DNA from 4 places in the Jejuibacter calystegiae genome. Region 1 is predicted to be linked to each of the others. Evidence: predicted binding sites of a transcription regulator. Region 1 holds the regulator's gene; each other region holds the start of a gene.

Evidence for each region. Region 1 encodes PurR, which represses purine synthesis genes. Its sites were predicted from a motif close to CANGCAAACGTTTGCNTG; they were not measured.
Region 2: purT (formate-dependent phosphoribosylglycinamide formyltransferase) is a predicted target of PurR. The motif match lies at 1,927-1,944, and genes of this name have one in related genera.
Region 3: tusA (sulfurtransferase TusA) is a predicted target of PurR. The motif match lies at 2,141-2,158, and genes of this name have one in related genera.
Region 4: FEM41_RS10855 (nucleoside-specific channel-forming protein Tsx) is a predicted target of PurR. The motif match lies at 2,092-2,109, and genes of this name have one in related genera.

What each region holds. Positions count from the first base shown of each region.
Region 1 is NZ_CP040428.1:3,562,522-3,566,444, reverse strand. It holds gene FEM41_RS16440 (MFS transporter) at 1-906, opposite strand, end outside; gene cydH (cytochrome bd-I oxidase subunit CydH) at 1,098-1,187, opposite strand; gene purR (HTH-type transcriptional repressor PurR) at 1,488-2,513, shown strand; gene punR (DNA-binding transcriptional activator PunR) at 2,549-3,460, opposite strand; gene punC (purine nucleoside transporter PunC) at 3,579-3,923, shown strand, end outside.
Region 2 is NZ_CP040428.1:4,338,040-4,341,962, reverse strand. It holds gene FEM41_RS20305 (bifunctional 4-hydroxy-2-oxoglutarate aldolase/2-dehydro-3-deoxy-phosphogluconate aldolase) at 32-673, shown strand; gene purT (formate-dependent phosphoribosylglycinamide formyltransferase) at 711-1,892, opposite strand; gene FEM41_RS20295 (YebG family protein) at 2,017-2,328, shown strand; gene FEM41_RS20290 (tellurite resistance TerB family protein) at 2,490-3,176, shown strand; gene FEM41_RS20285 (prolyl oligopeptidase family serine peptidase) at 3,302-3,923, shown strand, end outside.
Region 3 is NZ_CP040428.1:840,655-844,577, reverse strand. It holds gene FEM41_RS04030 (MFS transporter) at 1-718, shown strand, start outside; gene FEM41_RS04025 (DcrB family lipoprotein) at 723-1,283, opposite strand; gene FEM41_RS04020 (7-cyano-7-deazaguanine/7-aminomethyl-7-deazaguanine transporter) at 1,356-2,021, opposite strand; gene tusA (sulfurtransferase TusA) at 2,220-2,465, shown strand; gene FEM41_RS04010 (TRAP transporter substrate-binding protein) at 2,641-3,627, shown strand; gene FEM41_RS04005 (TRAP transporter small permease) at 3,667-3,923, shown strand, end outside.
Region 4 is NZ_CP040428.1:2,353,501-2,357,423, forward strand. It holds gene FEM41_RS10850 (acetate and sugar kinases/Hsc70/actin family protein) at 1-877, opposite strand, end outside; gene FEM41_RS10855 (nucleoside-specific channel-forming protein Tsx) at 1,100-1,957, opposite strand; gene FEM41_RS10860 (SadB/YajI family lipoprotein) at 2,244-2,819, opposite strand; gene nrdR (transcriptional regulator NrdR) at 2,978-3,427, shown strand; gene ribD (bifunctional diaminohydroxyphosphoribosylaminopyrimidine deaminase/5-amino-6-(5-phosphoribosylamino)uracil reductase RibD) at 3,433-3,923, shown strand, end outside.

The DNA of each region.
Region 1 (3,923 bases):
GGCCCCCCAGACCACCATGGCGATGGCGGCACCGACTTCACTACGCGCCAGCCAGGGGATCGTGACCATAATCACGGTCAGCAGCAGTAAAAACCCTTTCAGGGTGCCGTTGACCGAGCGATCGGCAAAACGGCCGCCAAGATAGTTGCCCAGTGAAAAACCCAGCCCAACCAGCACCAGCATACCGGTAATAAAATCCGGCGAAGCATGAGTCACCCGCTGCAACACTGGCGAAATATAGGTATAAAGCGTAAACATCGCCCCCGCCCCCAGAACCGTGGTCAGCAACGCCATCAGTACCTGAGGGCGCATCAGTACCCCCAGCTCGCGCTTCACGTCCGGACGATCGCCCGCGCCGCCCGCAGGCAGCGACAGCCACAGACTTAACATCGCCACCACGCCAAGACCGGCGGTGGCCAGGAAGGACATACGCCAGCCAATGGCGCTACCCAGCCAGGTTGCCGCTGGCACGCCGCCGATATTGGCGATGGTCAGCCCCATAAACATGGTGGCGACCGCGCTGGCCTGCTTCTCTTTGGGGACCAGACTCGCCGCCACCACCGAACCCAGCCCGAAGAAGGCACCATGGTTAAGGCTGGTGATAATCCGGGAGGCCAGAAGCCAGCCATAGCTGGGCGCCAGCGCCGACAGCACATTACCGACAATAAAGATTCCCATCAGAAACAGCAGCGCACTGCGTCTGGCACGATGTGACAGCAGCAGCGTCATCAACGGCGCTCCCACCATAACGCCAATCGCATAAGCGCTGATCAGCATACCGGCCACGGGGATGGAGACGCCCACCCCATCGGCGATAACAGGCAGCAGCCCCATGGGCGAAAATTCTGTTGTTCCTATACCAAATGCCCCAATGGCCAGCGCCAGTAAGGGGAAATTAAATTTCATTGTTATTTCTCCGGTAAATTCGGGAGACAGCTTCCACCAGGGCGGAACTCACTGCTGCCGGAAATCGTCAGGCGGAGAATAATGACAGTCTGCGGAGGAAAGTTAAAGACGTGTTAAAAGCAAAAGGCTGTTGCGCAAATAGCAATAATAGAAAGGCCCGGATACGCAACGACGCGCATCCGGGTCGGGGATTAATGCAGTACGGCAGTCAGTGCGCCGCACACAATCACGCCGAGCGCGATAATAGTGGTGACCAGCGAGTATTTCAGTTCGGTACTCATGATTTTCTCCTGTGCTTTTTTCCATATTAGCGTAATGACTGATTCATTTTCCCACAAACGCCCCTGAAAATCCTGTATCAAGTGGCCCTGAATGCAGATTTCCTCTTCCACTTTTAGCAAAGATAGGACAAAATCCCCGGCTAACGTGTTTTTACGCCGTCCGGTAATGCCCTCCTCCCGTCCAGTGTCGCTTCCCCGACATACCTGCAACCTGAAAAGTTGCGCCCCGGGATAAGTCCAGGCAAACGATTAACCGGCCGGTATTCAAGGAGACCAGGAAATGGCCGGGAGTGACGACTGATGGCAACAATCAAAGATGTGGCAAAGCGGGCAAACGTCTCCACCACTACGGTGTCGCATGTTATCAATAAAACCCGCTTTGTCGCGGAAGAGACCCGTAATGCGGTATGGGCCGCCATCAAAGAGCTGCACTACTCGCCCAGCGCCGTAGCCCGCAGCCTGAAAGTGAATCACACTAAAACCATCGGGCTGCTGGCCACCAGCAGTGAGGCCCCCTACTTTGCGGAAATTATCGAAGCCATAGAGAAAAGCTGCTTTGATAAGGGCTATACCCTGGTGCTGGGCAACGCCTGGAACAATCAGGAGAAACAGCGCGCCTACCTGTCGATGATGGCTCAGAAACGCGTCGACGGCCTGCTGGTAATGTGCTCGGAATATCCGGAACCGCTGCTGGCGATGCTCGAAGAGTACCGCCATATCCCGATGGTGGTCATGGACTGGGGCGAAGCGAAAGCTGATTTCACCGACTCGGTCATCGATAACGCCTTCGAAGGCGGCTATATGGCGGGACGCTACCTGATTGAACGCGGCCATCGTGATATCGGCGCGATTCCCGGCTCTCCGCACCGCAATACCGGCGCAGGCCGCCTGGCAGGCTTTAAGAAGGCGCTGGAAGAAGCGCGCATCAAACTGAATGAAAAGTGGGTGGTGCAGGGCGACTTCGAGCCGGAATCCGGCTACCGCGCCATGCAGCAGATTCTGTCTGTCCCCCAGCGCCCCACGGCAGTATTCTGCGGCGGCGATGTGATGGCGATGGGCGCCCTGTGTGCCGCCGACGAAATGGGGCTGCGGGTGCCCCAGGATATTTCGATTATCGGCTACGATAACGTGCGCAACTCCCGCTACTTTACCCCGGCGCTGACCACCATCCACCAGCCCAAGGACTCACTGGGGGAGACCGCCTTTAATATGCTGATTGACCGTATCGTCAATAAGCGCGAACAGTCCCGCACCCTGGAGGTTCACCCGCGCCTGATTGAGCGCCGCTCGGTGGCCGATGGCCCGTTCCGCGACTATCGCCGCTAAGTACCACTATCGCCGCCAGGCACAGGGGAGCCCGCTCAACCGGGCTCCTTCAGCCACTCCGCATTCAGCGTTTCGCTATCCCCCAGATAATCCAGCAGCCAGCCCAGCACCGGTGAGTCTTCGTTCTGGCGCCAGCTCAGACAGCAGGCGGCATCCGGAAAGCGATTCTCCAGAGCCAGCGCTACCCACTGACCGCTTTTTATCCGCGGTTGCGCAACGTGGGCTGGTACCATGCCGACACAGAGCCCGGCATCCAGGCACTCTCTTGCCGTCTCCCAGTCCGGCACCACCATGCGCCGCTGGTTATCCAGCAGCCAGGTCGTACGCTTGGGTAGTGAGCGCGAGGTATCTTCCAGGACCAGCGACGGCCAGCGTCGCAGTCGTTCATCATCCAGCGCCCCCTCCGCTACCGCCAGCGGATGACCGGACGCCACCACGCAATGCCAGCGCAGCATCCCCATATCCCGAAAGGCGTAACGGCCACCAACCGGTACTGCCCGGGTGGCGCCGATCGCCAGCTCTACGCGCCCGTCCTCCAGCGCGTCCCATACGCCGTTAAACACTTCACGAGAAACCCGCAGCTCCACATCGGGGAAATGGCGGTAGAAATCCAGCACCAGTTGGCGGGTACGCGCCGGTTTAACGATGTTATCCACGGCGATGGAGAGCTGCCCGCGCCAGCCGTTGGCAATCTGCTGGCAGCGCTGACGGGTGGAGAGCATTTTTTTGATAACCTCCCGTCCTTCGCGCAGAAAAAAGGCCCCGGCCTCCGTCAGTTCGACATCTCGATGGCGGCGCACGAACAGCGGAACCGCCAGCCACGCCTCTAACTGACGTACCGTATAACTGACCGCCGAAGGCACCCGGTGCAGCTCCTGGGCTGCCGAACTAAAGCTGCCGTTGCGGGCAACAGCATCCACCACTTCCAGTGAGTATTCCGACCACATATCTGCCTGCAAAAAATTTGAATGCAACAGGCAAATATTAGCGTTTCACAAGCGATGATGCACTCCTTACACTGCGCCCATTCCCTGCATCACCCAAAAAAGATCTTAGAGAGAAATCATGCAACCTGGAAAAGGATTTATGGTCTGGCTAGCCGGTCTGAGCGTTATCGGCTTTCTGGCCACCGATATGTATTTGCCGGCGTTTTCCGCCATGCAGCAGAGTCTGAACACCAGCCCCGGCGCTATTAGCGCCAGTCTGAGCCTGTTTCTGGCCGGTTTCGCGCTGGCGCAGCTGATCTGGGGACCGCTGTCGGACCGTTTTGGCCGCCGTCCGATACTACTGGCGGGGCTGGCGCTGTTCGCCCTCGGCTGTCTGGGAATGATGTGGGTCAAGAGCGCGACCATGATGTTGGCACTGCGCTTTATTCAGGCGGTTGGGGTCTGTGCCGCCACCGTAAGCTGG
Region 2 (3,923 bases), 780 kb from region 1:
ACAGATTAACCTTCACGGGAGAGATTCTCTGATGAATAACTGGAAAACGAGTGCGGAACAGATCCTGAAGAGCGGTCCGGTAGTACCGGTCATCGTTGTCAAAAAACTGGAGCATGCGGTACCGATGGCCAAAGCGCTGGTCGCCGGTGGCGTTCGCGTTCTGGAAGTGACCCTGCGTACCGAGTGTGCGATGGAAGCGATCCGTCTGATTGCGAAGGAAGTTCCGGAAGCCATCGTGGGGGCGGGCACCGTTATCAACCCGCAGCAGCTGGCCGAAGTGACCGAGGCGGGTGCGCAGTTCGCCATCAGCCCGGGTCTGACCGAGCCGCTGCTGAAAGCGGCGACCGAAGGGTCCATCCCGCTGATCCCGGGCATTAGCACCGTTTCCGAACTGATGCTGGGCATGGACTACGGTCTGCGTGAGTTTAAATTCTTCCCGGCCGAAGCGAACGGCGGCGTGAAGGCGCTGCAGGCTATCGCAGGTCCGTTCTCCCAGGTGCGTTTCTGCCCGACTGGCGGTATCTCTCCGGCTAACTATCGCGACTACCTGGCGCTGCCGAGCGTGCTGTGCATCGGCGGTTCCTGGCTGGTACCGGGCGATGCCCTGGAGTCTGGCGACTACGCACGCATCACCCAGATTGCGCGTGAAGCCGTGGAAGGCGCGAAGCAGTAATCTTCCGGCCCTCTCCGTTCGGAGAGGGCCGCTTAATTTATTCCCCCTGAACCACTACCGCGTCCGCGGCCGCTCTGGCCCGACTGACGGCATCTTCCGTGGATTCTCCGGTCGTCAGTACCACGCCAAGACGGCGGGTTCCCGCGATTTCCGGTTTGCCGAACAGGCGTAGCTGTAACCCGGCGCCACAGGCGTTTTCCACGCCGCTGAAACGCAGATCCTGGCTGGTTAGCTCCGGTAAAATAACCGCAGAGGCCGCCGGTCCGTATTGACGAATCGCGCCTATTGGCAGGCCGAGGAATGCGCGCACGTGCAGCGCGAATTCTGACAGATCCTGAGAGAGCAGGGTGACCATGCCGGTATCGTGGGGACGCGGCGAGACTTCGCTGAATATGACCTCATCGCCGCAGACGAACAGCTCCACGCCAAACAGGCCGTGGCCGCCCAGGGCGGTAACCACCTTGCCCGCCACGTCACGGGCCTGCGCCAGCGCCCGGTCGCTCATCCGCTGGGGCTGCCAGGATTCGCGGTAGTCGCCGTCCTGCTGACGATGGCCGATGGGGTCGCAAAAGTGCAGGCCATCTACGGCGCTGATGGTCAGCAGGGTAATCTCGAAGTCGAAGTTAACCACCCCTTCAACGATAACCCGACCTTTACCCGCGCGGCCGCCCTGTTGGGCGTAGTGCCAGGCCTGTTCAATCTGCCCGGCGCTGCGGATCAGGCTTTGTCCCTTACCGGATGAGCTCATCACCGGCTTAATGATGCAGGGCAGGCCGATCTCTTCAACCGCCTGACGGAAACCTGCCAGGTCGTCGGCGAAGCGGTAGCTGGAGGTCGGGAGCGCCAGCGTTTCGGCCGCCAGACGGCGAATACCTTCCCGGTTCATGGTGAGCTGCGTGGCGCGGGCGCAGGGCACCACATGCGTGCCTGCGCTTTCCAGCGCTATCAGCGCGTCGGTGGCGATGGCTTCGATCTCCGGCACAATGTAGTCCGGGCGCTCTTTGGCCACCAGGGCCTTAATTTGCTCTGCATCCAGCATATTCACGACGTGGCTGCGGTGTGCTACGTGCATGGCGGGGGCGTCGGCATAGCGATCGACGGCGATGACCTCCAGCCCGAGACGCTGGCACTCAATGGCCACCTCTTTTCCCAACTCTCCGGCGCCCAGCAGCATCACGCGCGTGGCGGAAGGACGCAGTGCGGTTCCCAGTACAGACATAGTGATTTCCCCGGTCAAAAAATACAACAACAGCTACGAAAACGTTTGCGTCGGCGACGTAGTTTAGCCAAAACGCCGGGTCTGGTATACTGATTAAAAATCCAGTATACCCGGAGTAAAACCGATGGCGGTTGAAACTAAATACGTTGTTGTACGCAAAGGTGAGGAAAAGATGTCTTTTGCCAGTAAAAAGGAGGCAGACTCCTGGGATAAAATGTTAGATCTGGCGGAGTCGTTCGAAGAGTGGCTGGAAGAGGGGCCAGTGGAGCTGGACGAATCTCAGCGCGAGGCATTAGGTCTGTGGCTGGCGGAGCATAAAGAGACGCTCTCCACCCTGATTAAGACCGGCAAGCGGCCCCAGCCAAAGGCTGCGACAACACCAGAGCAGGAAGAGAAGGCGGCGCCCAAAGCGCGCGCGAAGCATAAAGCGGCCTGAGCCTTTAACCACAAAGAGGGAAAAACCACGTTTTTCCCTCTTTGTCATCAACCTGACGGCCCTTTAGGGCCATTTTGCTTTTTTTGCGTTTCCCGACACTTCCTGACACTGAGTCACTTACCCTGCAAAGTGCATGAATAGATCATTACAGGGGTATTTGCATGGCTAACTGGTTAAATCAACTGCAGTCAATGCTGGGCCAGAGTGGGCAGCAGGGAAGTGCAGGCAAGCAGGAGCAGGGATTAAGTAAGTTACTGGTACCGGGCGCGCTGGGCGGTCTGGCGGGGCTGCTGGTGGCCAGCAAATCGTCGCGCAAGCTATTGACCAAATACGGCGGCAGCGCGTTACTGGTTGGTGGTGGCGCCGTGGCTGGCAGCGTGCTGTGGAACAAGTACAAGCAACGTATGAGCGAAACCCAGCAGCCGCAGCAGCAGCAGGCGCAGCCGGTACAGCCTGCGCTGGCGAATCAGGCATCGCCGCTGGATGAGCGCGCGGAACGTCTGGTACTGGCGCTGGTCTTTGCCGCTAAAAGTGACGGACATATTGATGATCAAGAGCGTCAGGTCATTGAGCAGCAGCTTCAGGAGGCGGGCATTGAACAGGAAGGGCGCGCTCTGGTGCAGCGCGCCATTGAACAGCCTTTGGATCCTCAACGTCTGGCTCAGGGGGTTCGCAATGAAGAAGAGGCGCTGGAGCTCTATTTTCTGAGCTGTGCTGCCATCGACATCGACCACTTTATGGAGCGCAGTTACCTCAATGCGCTGGGTGATGCGCTACAGATCCCCCAGGACGTGCGCGACGGCATCGAGCAGGATATCCAGGCTCAGAAGCGCCAGCTTCCTGAATAATCTTTCCCTCCCCGCCAAAGGCCAAATCCTTCCAGCTGCTGAAGGATAATCGGTATAACTTGCAAGAAGGGCAGATAATGCACACCCTTACAGGTGTGCATTATCCGGAAACAAGAAGAATAACCATGCCCCCAAAAGCAAAAAGAGTGCCGCACGCCATCACCGTTCATGGCGACACCCGTATTGATCACTACTACTGGCTACGCGACGACGACAGGAGCGCTCCCGAGGTGCTTGGCTATTTACGCCAGGAGAATGAGTATGGCCGCCGGATTATGGCTTCCCAGCGCGCGCTTCAGGACCGATTGCTCAAAGAGATGGTCGGGCGAGTGCCGGAGCGTGACGCTTCGGCGCCCTGGGTGAAGAACGGCTACCGTTATCGCTATATTTACCAACAGGGGAATGAGTATGCCTGCTGGCAGCGCCAGCCGGTGGAATCCGGGGAGCAGGAACCCTGGCAGATCCTGCTGGATGCCAATGAACGCGCCGCCCACAGCGAGTTTTACACCCTGGGGGGCATGAATGTGGCCCCAGATAATCAGGTGATGGCGATAGCGGAGGATTATCTGTCGCGTCGCCAGTACAGCCTGCGGTTGCGTAATTTGCAGAGCGGTAACTGGTACCCGGAAGTGCTGGACAATGCCTCGCCGGACTTTGTCTGGGCCAATGATTCGCGCACCCTCTACTATGTCCGCAAACATCCGAAGACCCTGCATCCCTGGCAGGTGTGGCGCCACACTGTCGGCA
Region 3 (3,923 bases), 2.5 Mb from region 1:
CGCGCCGCTGGGGGTCTGGATCTGGCACTATGGCGGGCTGTCGCTGCTGGCCGCGATCATTATGGGCGTAGCGCTGCTGGCGGTGGTACTGGCCCTGCCGCGCCCGGCGGTAGCGGCCAGTAAGGGCAAATCGCTGCCGTTCCGGGCGGTGCTGGGTAAGGTGTGGCCATTTGGGCTGGCGCTGGCCTTTGGATCCGCCGGATTTGGAGCTATCGCCACCTTTATTACGCTGTTTTACGACGCCCGTGGTTGGGAAGGCGCCGCCTTTGCGCTGACGCTGTTTAGCTGCGCTTTTGTCGGCACCCGACTGTTGTTCCCCAACGGCATTAATCGCCTGGGGGGCCTGAATGTGGCGATGATCTGCTTTAGCGTAGAGTGTCTGGGGCTGCTTTTGGTCGGTCTGGCGCCGTCGCCGCTGATGGCAAAGGCGGGAACGCTGCTGGCCGGTGCCGGTTTTTCACTGGTATTCCCGGCATTAGGCGTGGTGGCGGTGAAAGCGGTGCCGCAGCAAAATCAGGGCAGCGCGCTGGCGACCTATACGGTATTTATGGATTTGTCTTTAGGGATTACCGGGCCGCTGGCCGGGCTGATCATGGCCTGGACCGGAGTTGCCTCTATCTACCTTGCGGCATCGGGGCTGGCGGCGCTGGCGTTACTGCTGGCCTGGCGCCTGAAATTCTGGCCTGCCCGGACGACCGGGCAGGCCACATCATCGTAACCGGTTACTGAATCTTGAGGGTCTTAACGATGTTGTTGGCGTCGCTCTGGGCTTTCTGCTGATCGTCGGCAGGCAGGGTGACCTGCATGGTCAGCAATTTGTTATCCACTTTGCCCAGCAGGACGGTGGACCAGGCGCTCTGACCACGGGCGGAGACAATGCTGTCCAACTGTTGCAGGGTCTGGCCGTTTACTTCCAGTGATTTGTTGGAAACCACCTGGAGCTGCGGATCGCGGTTACGCTGCTGCTCTTCCAGACGCTTCGCCAGAACTTCCAGCGATTCGTTGGTGGTATCGCCCACAATGACGATCACGGCTTTCTGGCCGGTCGGATCGGAATAGACATGCATGTTGTTGCTCTGGGTACCGACCTTACCGCTCTGATCGGACATATCCGCTGGCAGTGAGAAGGTCAGTTTGCCGTCCAGCAGCGAGACAGACTGGCCGTTTTCGCTGCTTTGTGCTTCATCGCCGCCCTGGGCAGGCGTTTGGCTGTCACTGTTATCGCAGGCCGCCAACCCAAACACCAGCAGGCCGATACCGACATATTTTACCAGGTTGCGCATTGATTCTTCCTTACAGGTTATTTAGCACCAGGGTTGTGCCTCTCCTTGCATCTTAACACAAGATGCGAGCTGTCAGAGCGGCTGTAGCGCGGAAGGGGAGTGCCCCTTTGCCAGCCGTTTCAGCAACATATTCAACAACACGCCGTAGGCTGGCAGGAAGAAGATAATACTGATAAGTACTTTAAAGCAGTAATCGACCGTTGCGATCTCCACCCAGTTCTGGGCCATAAAGGGGTCGGGACTGCGCCAGAACGCGATAAAGAAGAACGCCAGGGTATCGCTGAAATTACCGAAGAAGGTTGAGGCGGTCGGCGCCAGCCACCAGCGGCGGCTCTGGCGCAGCCGGTTAAAGACGTGTACATCCAGAATCTGTCCCAGCACATAGGCCATAAAGCTGGCGCAGGCGATACGCAGTACAAAGATGTTCAGCCCGCCGAGCGCCGCCAGTCCCTGCCAGCTTCCCATATAGAACAGCGACGAGATAATCCAGGAGAGCAGCAGCGCCGGAATCATCACCGCGAAGATAATGCGTCGCGCCAGCGGCGCGCCGAAGATGCGCACCGTCAGATCGGTCGCCAGAAAGATAAACGGGAAGCTGAAGGCGCCCCAGGTGGTGTGGAAACCCAGAATGTTGACGGGGAGCTGAACCAGATAGTTACTGGAGATAATCACCAGCAAATGAAATAGCGAAAGCCCAATTAGCGCCCGACGATGCTGGCGCAGCGTTAATGCGATCATATCAACGACCTTTTTGATAAATGGGGTGAGGGAACCCAGTTGCGACAGGGTTACAAGGCCTGGCGCGCTGAAAACGCCGCATCATACTGCTTTGGCAGGCTATTGCAATGGATGATTTTCACGCAATCGTTCACCTCGCTTGCACGAAGAATTACCAGGCGTAAACTAATGCGATTTTCAGAAGCTGATGAGAAGAGTATGTCCGATCCTTTCGATTGCGCGAACCATACCCTGGACGCCCAGGGACTGCGCTGCCCGGAGCCGGTAATGATGGTGCGTAAAACGGTACGCACTATGCAGACCGGTGAAACACTGTTGATTATCGCCGACGATCCGGCTACCACCCGGGATATCCCCGGCTTTTGCCGCTTTATGGAACATGAGCTGCTGGCCCAGCAGACGGAAGCCCTGCCTTACCGCTATCTGCTGCGCAAAAGCCACTGAGTTCACGGACAGCCAGGCTGCTGTCCTGAACCCCGGTCACATCCAATTTAAACCCCTGTTTTAAAAATTGGCGCTTTTGTGAAGCGCTTCACTCCCGCTTTGTCTCCGCTGGTCTAGTTTTAAACGGCCATGTAACAAAATTTTAACCAAAAAAAGACCTGCCGGAGCTGACACGATGACCCATAAAAGCATACTGCCGGCGTTAGCCGGTTTCTGTTTGAGCACCGCGTCACTGCTGTTTGCGCCCGTTGCTGCGGCGCAAGTGATTAAAGCGGCGGATGTCCATCCCGAAGGCTATCCCAACGTGGTTGCCGTCCAACAAATGGGCGAAAAGCTGGAAAAAGCGACCAACGGAGAGCTGGAAATTAAAACCTTTCCCAATGGCGTTCTGGGCGATGAAAAACAACTCATCGAACAGGCTCAGGTAGGCGCTATTGATATGATTCGCGTCTCTATGGCGCCGGTTTCTTCCATTCTGCCCGCAACAGAAGTCTTTACGCTGCCCTATGTGTTTCGCGACGAAGATCATATGCACAAAGTGATTGATGGCCCGGTCGGTAAGAAACTGGGGACCATGCTGACCCAGGATCCTAACTCACGGCTGGTATTTCTGGGCTGGATGGATCCTGGCACCCGTAACCTGATAACCAAGAAGCCAGTGCTTAAAGCGGAGGATCTTAAAGGGATGAAGATCCGGGTGCAGGGCAGCCCGGTCGCGATTGATTCTTTAAAGGCGATGGGCGCTAACGCGGTGGCGATGGGGGTGAGTGAGGTATTCAGCGGCTTGCAAACCGGTGTGGTTGACGGGGCCGAAAACAATCCTCCTACCTATGTCGCCCACAACTATATGCCGGTGGCGAAGCACTATACCCTGAGCGAGCATATGATCGTGCCGGAAATGCTGCTCTATTCCCGGGTGAAATGGGACAAACTGAGCGCCGACCAACAGCAACTCATCATGAAACTGGCTCATGAAGCGCAGTTCGAACAGCGCAAGCTGTGGCAGGCCTACAACCAGCAGGCGCTGGAGAAAATGAAGGCCGGCGGCGTGCAGTTCCACAAGATAGACAAAACCCCGTTTATTGAGGCGACGGCGCCGGTACGCGAGAAATATGGCAAGGCGTATCCGGAGCTGATGAAGGCGATCGCTGACGTTCACTAACCTGTGGCCGGGTATTAGCCCGGCCCTTAGGGAGGACCTATGGCCCGTCTCTATATCACGTGGATGGATCGCCTGTACCTGGCCGCTATGGTGGTTTCCGGCATGGCATTGCTGGTGATGACCGTGGTGATTCCGGTGGGAATCTTCTTCCGCTACGTTCTGAACCGCGGCATTCCATGGCCGGAGCCGGTAGCTATCCTCTGTATGGTGACTTTTACCTTTATTGGCGCTGCGGTCAGCTACCGCGCGGGCGGGCATATTGCCGTCAAAATGTTGACCGACAGGGTGCCGGAAGG
Region 4 (3,923 bases), 1.2 Mb from region 1:
TGTCGAAGAAGCCAAGAGTATAATTGAGAGCGCTTAACCCAACAAACTGAGTTGTTTTAAGAGCCGGGATCCCGGCGGTAGCTTTCAGTATGCTAAGTGCCTCTGGATTCTCTGCTAATGCGTTGTCATAACCTTGATCACACTGGTTAAAATCAAACCCTTTGGAATTTTGATATCCTTGCGGGTAACAGGCTTTCTTCCCCTCTTTTTTATCTACTTCATCGCGTATTGAGTTAGCGCCGAATCCCAGTAAACTTCGGCTCCATAAATAATATGTTTTTCCTTTCAGTTTTAGCGGGTGCGTGCCCGACAGTGAGGCATTTTTGCTGTCAAAAGTTATCTGGGTTGAGGCGCCGCCCACCTCAATAATTCCCTGAGTGTTATCTGTGCCTGTCAGCCCTGCCAACTGGTTAAGATGAACCCATGCGAAGGCGCCTTCCTCCCAGCCATCGATAGTTCCTATCCTACCCTGTCGATAGCCCTCATCTTTGACGGTTTGTTGAATACTACGATAGATCTTTTCTTGCATATCTGCCGTTAACTGACGCATTCCTGCTGTGCCTAATACGTTGATGTCGATCGTCTGTGGCTTATTATTATATGAGTTTAATACCTTTTTCAGCAGCGGAGCTATTAACTCTTTGCCTGCATTTTCAGGAGATTGAGAGAAACTGGCTAGCGGCGTTTTTTGGGTTTCTGATGCGACTTCCTTAACTGAATCACTGTCCGACACTTGATAAAGTATGGCTCTGGTCTTACTACTTCCTGCATCTACTACCACTGAATATTCAGGTGTGGCTGCATATACGTTATTTTTAACGGTAATGAATAACATTAACATCAGCAGGGGAACGTATTTTATACAGGATTTATGCATAGATTGTTATCCTCAGGTTCATGGGCGTGAGTTTACAGTCTGGTTATCATTTGTAATTGGTGGTTCGCTAATGCCAGTATAGACAGAAATATTGCTTTATTACTTCTTTGAGAAAATACGCATTATGGGGGCTGTCAGGGGGAACTTTGAGGAATAAGCTTTAAGACGCTGTTTTTTAATTCGGGGAGAGCGTTGCCCTCATCCCCGAATATTTTTCTGGAATTAGAAGTTGTAACCCGCTACCAGGTAGTAACCCCAGCCAGTGGAGCGAACCCGGAAATCGCCCTTGCCGAAGTTCATCTCCGGGCCGTCCTGCCACTGACCGCCGTTATGGAAGTAACGGGCGACAAACGAGTAGTGCCAGTGGTCATAGTTCAGCGCCAGAATGTGGCTGGAGGCGATAGAGTTGCTGGTGCGGTTCGGTTCATCGCCCAGATCGGAACCCCAGTCGAAGTTGGTAAAACCGATGTAGCTCAGCTTGCCGCCCCACAGATCGGTGATAGGCACAAAGTATTTAATTTTGAAGCGGTAGCCGTCCCAGCTGTCTTCGTTAGCCGCGCCGTAGTTTTCCCACTGATATTTGGCGTAGACGTTAAGCGACAGACTCATCGGCAGACCGGTTTCAACATCGGTCCCCAGGCCCATATACCAGGTATTCTGGCGATTGTCGCTGTTACGGCCCATATCATAGATATAGTTGTTGGCGAAGTACCACTCTTTAAACGGTCCTACGCTCAGATCCAGACCGCTCAGTTTGTCGATGGAAAAGCGCGGTTCGATCTCCATAAACAGCGGAGAGCCGTGGTTCCAGATGCCGGTAGAACTGCCGTCGCCGCCGAAGAAGCGCGGGGCGTCGATGTAGCCATAGAAATCGAACCAGTCTTTTTTCGCGAAAGCTTCGTATTCCAGGTAGGTGTCATTGCGCAGTTGAGGTCCAAAGCGGGTGTGATAGCTGCCCACCACGTTGACGCTCTGGTGCCACCAGTCCGAGAGGTATTCGCTATTGCTATCCGCTGCGCTTGCGGAAAAAGAGCAGGAGAGCGCCACTGCGGCGCCAGCCGCTAACATCATTTTTTTCATCATTTCGCCACTGTTTTTCGGTTGTCCGGGAAAGTTACCGGGAAGCCGGCGCATCTCAGCGCGCCGTAGCAAGGTGGGCTATTATAAATAAGCCTTTCTCACAAAAATGCGTCTTTTTTCACGTCGTTATCATTCAGGTAATCGATTGCCTTCACAATTAAACGATAAAGACGTCGGAATTCTACTCATTTCGTCAGATTTATCCAGTCCGGGGCGCGTTGGGATGAAAGGAATTTTGTATGGCGGGGAAGGCGCCCGTTCATCCGCCAGATGAACGGGCGAAAGCTTAGCTGGCGAAAGGGGATTTGGCCGGCGGCTGATAGCTGGGGTCCGACGGCACAATATCGTGTACCCGGATAAAGCCCAGTTGATCCGGCGTGATACCGGGCATATCGAGCGGGATATCGACATCACTCGGCACCAGCACGCTTTTCGGCACATTAATCGGATAGGTCTGCACGTTAACTTCCTGGTAGTTTTCCAGGGTGCCCTGTAACTGACCCCATTCTACCTTGCCGCTAAAGGCGGGCAGCGGTGCGCTGTTACCGCCGCGAATGGTGAGCGTGGCGCGGGTACCATTATTGGTAGCGACCACCTTGCTTAAGGTCATGGTCAGGGTGCCTATCTGGCTATCCAGTTGGGCGGCGGTTTTCGAGTCCGGCAGCAGATATGCGCCGCTGGTTGAGTTGGCGTTCAGGGCGTTCTGCTGGGTCAGCTTCACCGACTGCTGGCTCAGCTTGTTCATCTGTTGATTCATCGCCTGCACTTCATTACTGACCTGACGCACCTCTTTCTGGGCGGCACAGGCGGTAAGCGTGAAGAGACTTCCTGCCAGAATCAGCTTCAGGCAACGCGTTGTCATCATAAAAAGGTTCCTTTTGTTCAGCGAGTTACTGTAATGGTAGAAGCAGTGTGACAGAAAACATAGATCCTTTGTCTCAAAGCGTCGGTCTCTTTGTTGTCCCGGGCGTTACAGGGTAAACTGTAAAGCAGTCACCATTTCCGGATACAGGTAGCCCTATGCATTGCCCATTTTGTTTCGCTGTGGACACCAAAGTGATTGATTCCCGCCTGGTGGGAGAGGGATCGTCAGTGCGCCGCCGCCGTCAGTGTCTGGTGTGTCACGAGCGTTTTACCACTTTCGAAGTGGCGGAGCTGGTTATGCCGCGGGTGATAAAGAGTAACGATGTCCGCGAGCCCTTTAATGAAGATAAGCTGCGTAGCGGTATGCAGAAAGCGCTGGAAAAGCGCCCGGTCAGCTCCGACGACGTCGAAATGGCGTTAAATCACATTAAATCCCAGCTGCGCGCTACCGGCGAGCGCGAGATTCCCAGTAAAGAGATTGGCAATCTGGTGATGGAACAGCTTAAAAAACTGGATAAAGTGGCCTACATTCGTTTTGCCTCGGTTTACCGCAGTTTTGAAGATATTCGCGAATTTGGCGAAGAGATTGCCCGCTTACAGGACTGATGCTCATGCAGGACCAACTCTATATGGCGCGCGCGTTAGAGCTTGCGCGCCGTGGGCGTTTTACCACTCATCCTAATCCCCGGGTCGGCTGCGTTATCGCACGCGACGGCGCCATTGTCGGTGAAGGCTTTCACTACCGCGCCGGTGAACCACACGCCGAAGTTCATGCCCTGCGTATGGCGGGCGAGCAGGCGCGCGGCGCCACCGCTTACGTAACCCTGGAGCCTTGCAGTCATCACGGACGCACGCCACCGTGCTGCCAGGCGCTGATCGCCGCCGGGGTCGCCCGGGTGGTGGTGGCGATGCAGGATCCTAATCCGCAGGTGGCCGGGCGCGGCATGCATCGTCTGCGTGAAGCCGGTATCGAGGTCAGCCACGGCCTGATGATGAACGAGGCCGAAGTATTGAACCGCGGCTTTTTGAAGCGGATGCGCACCGGTTTCCCCTGGGTGCAGCTTAAGCTGGGGGCATCGCTGGATGGCGGTACTGCCATGGC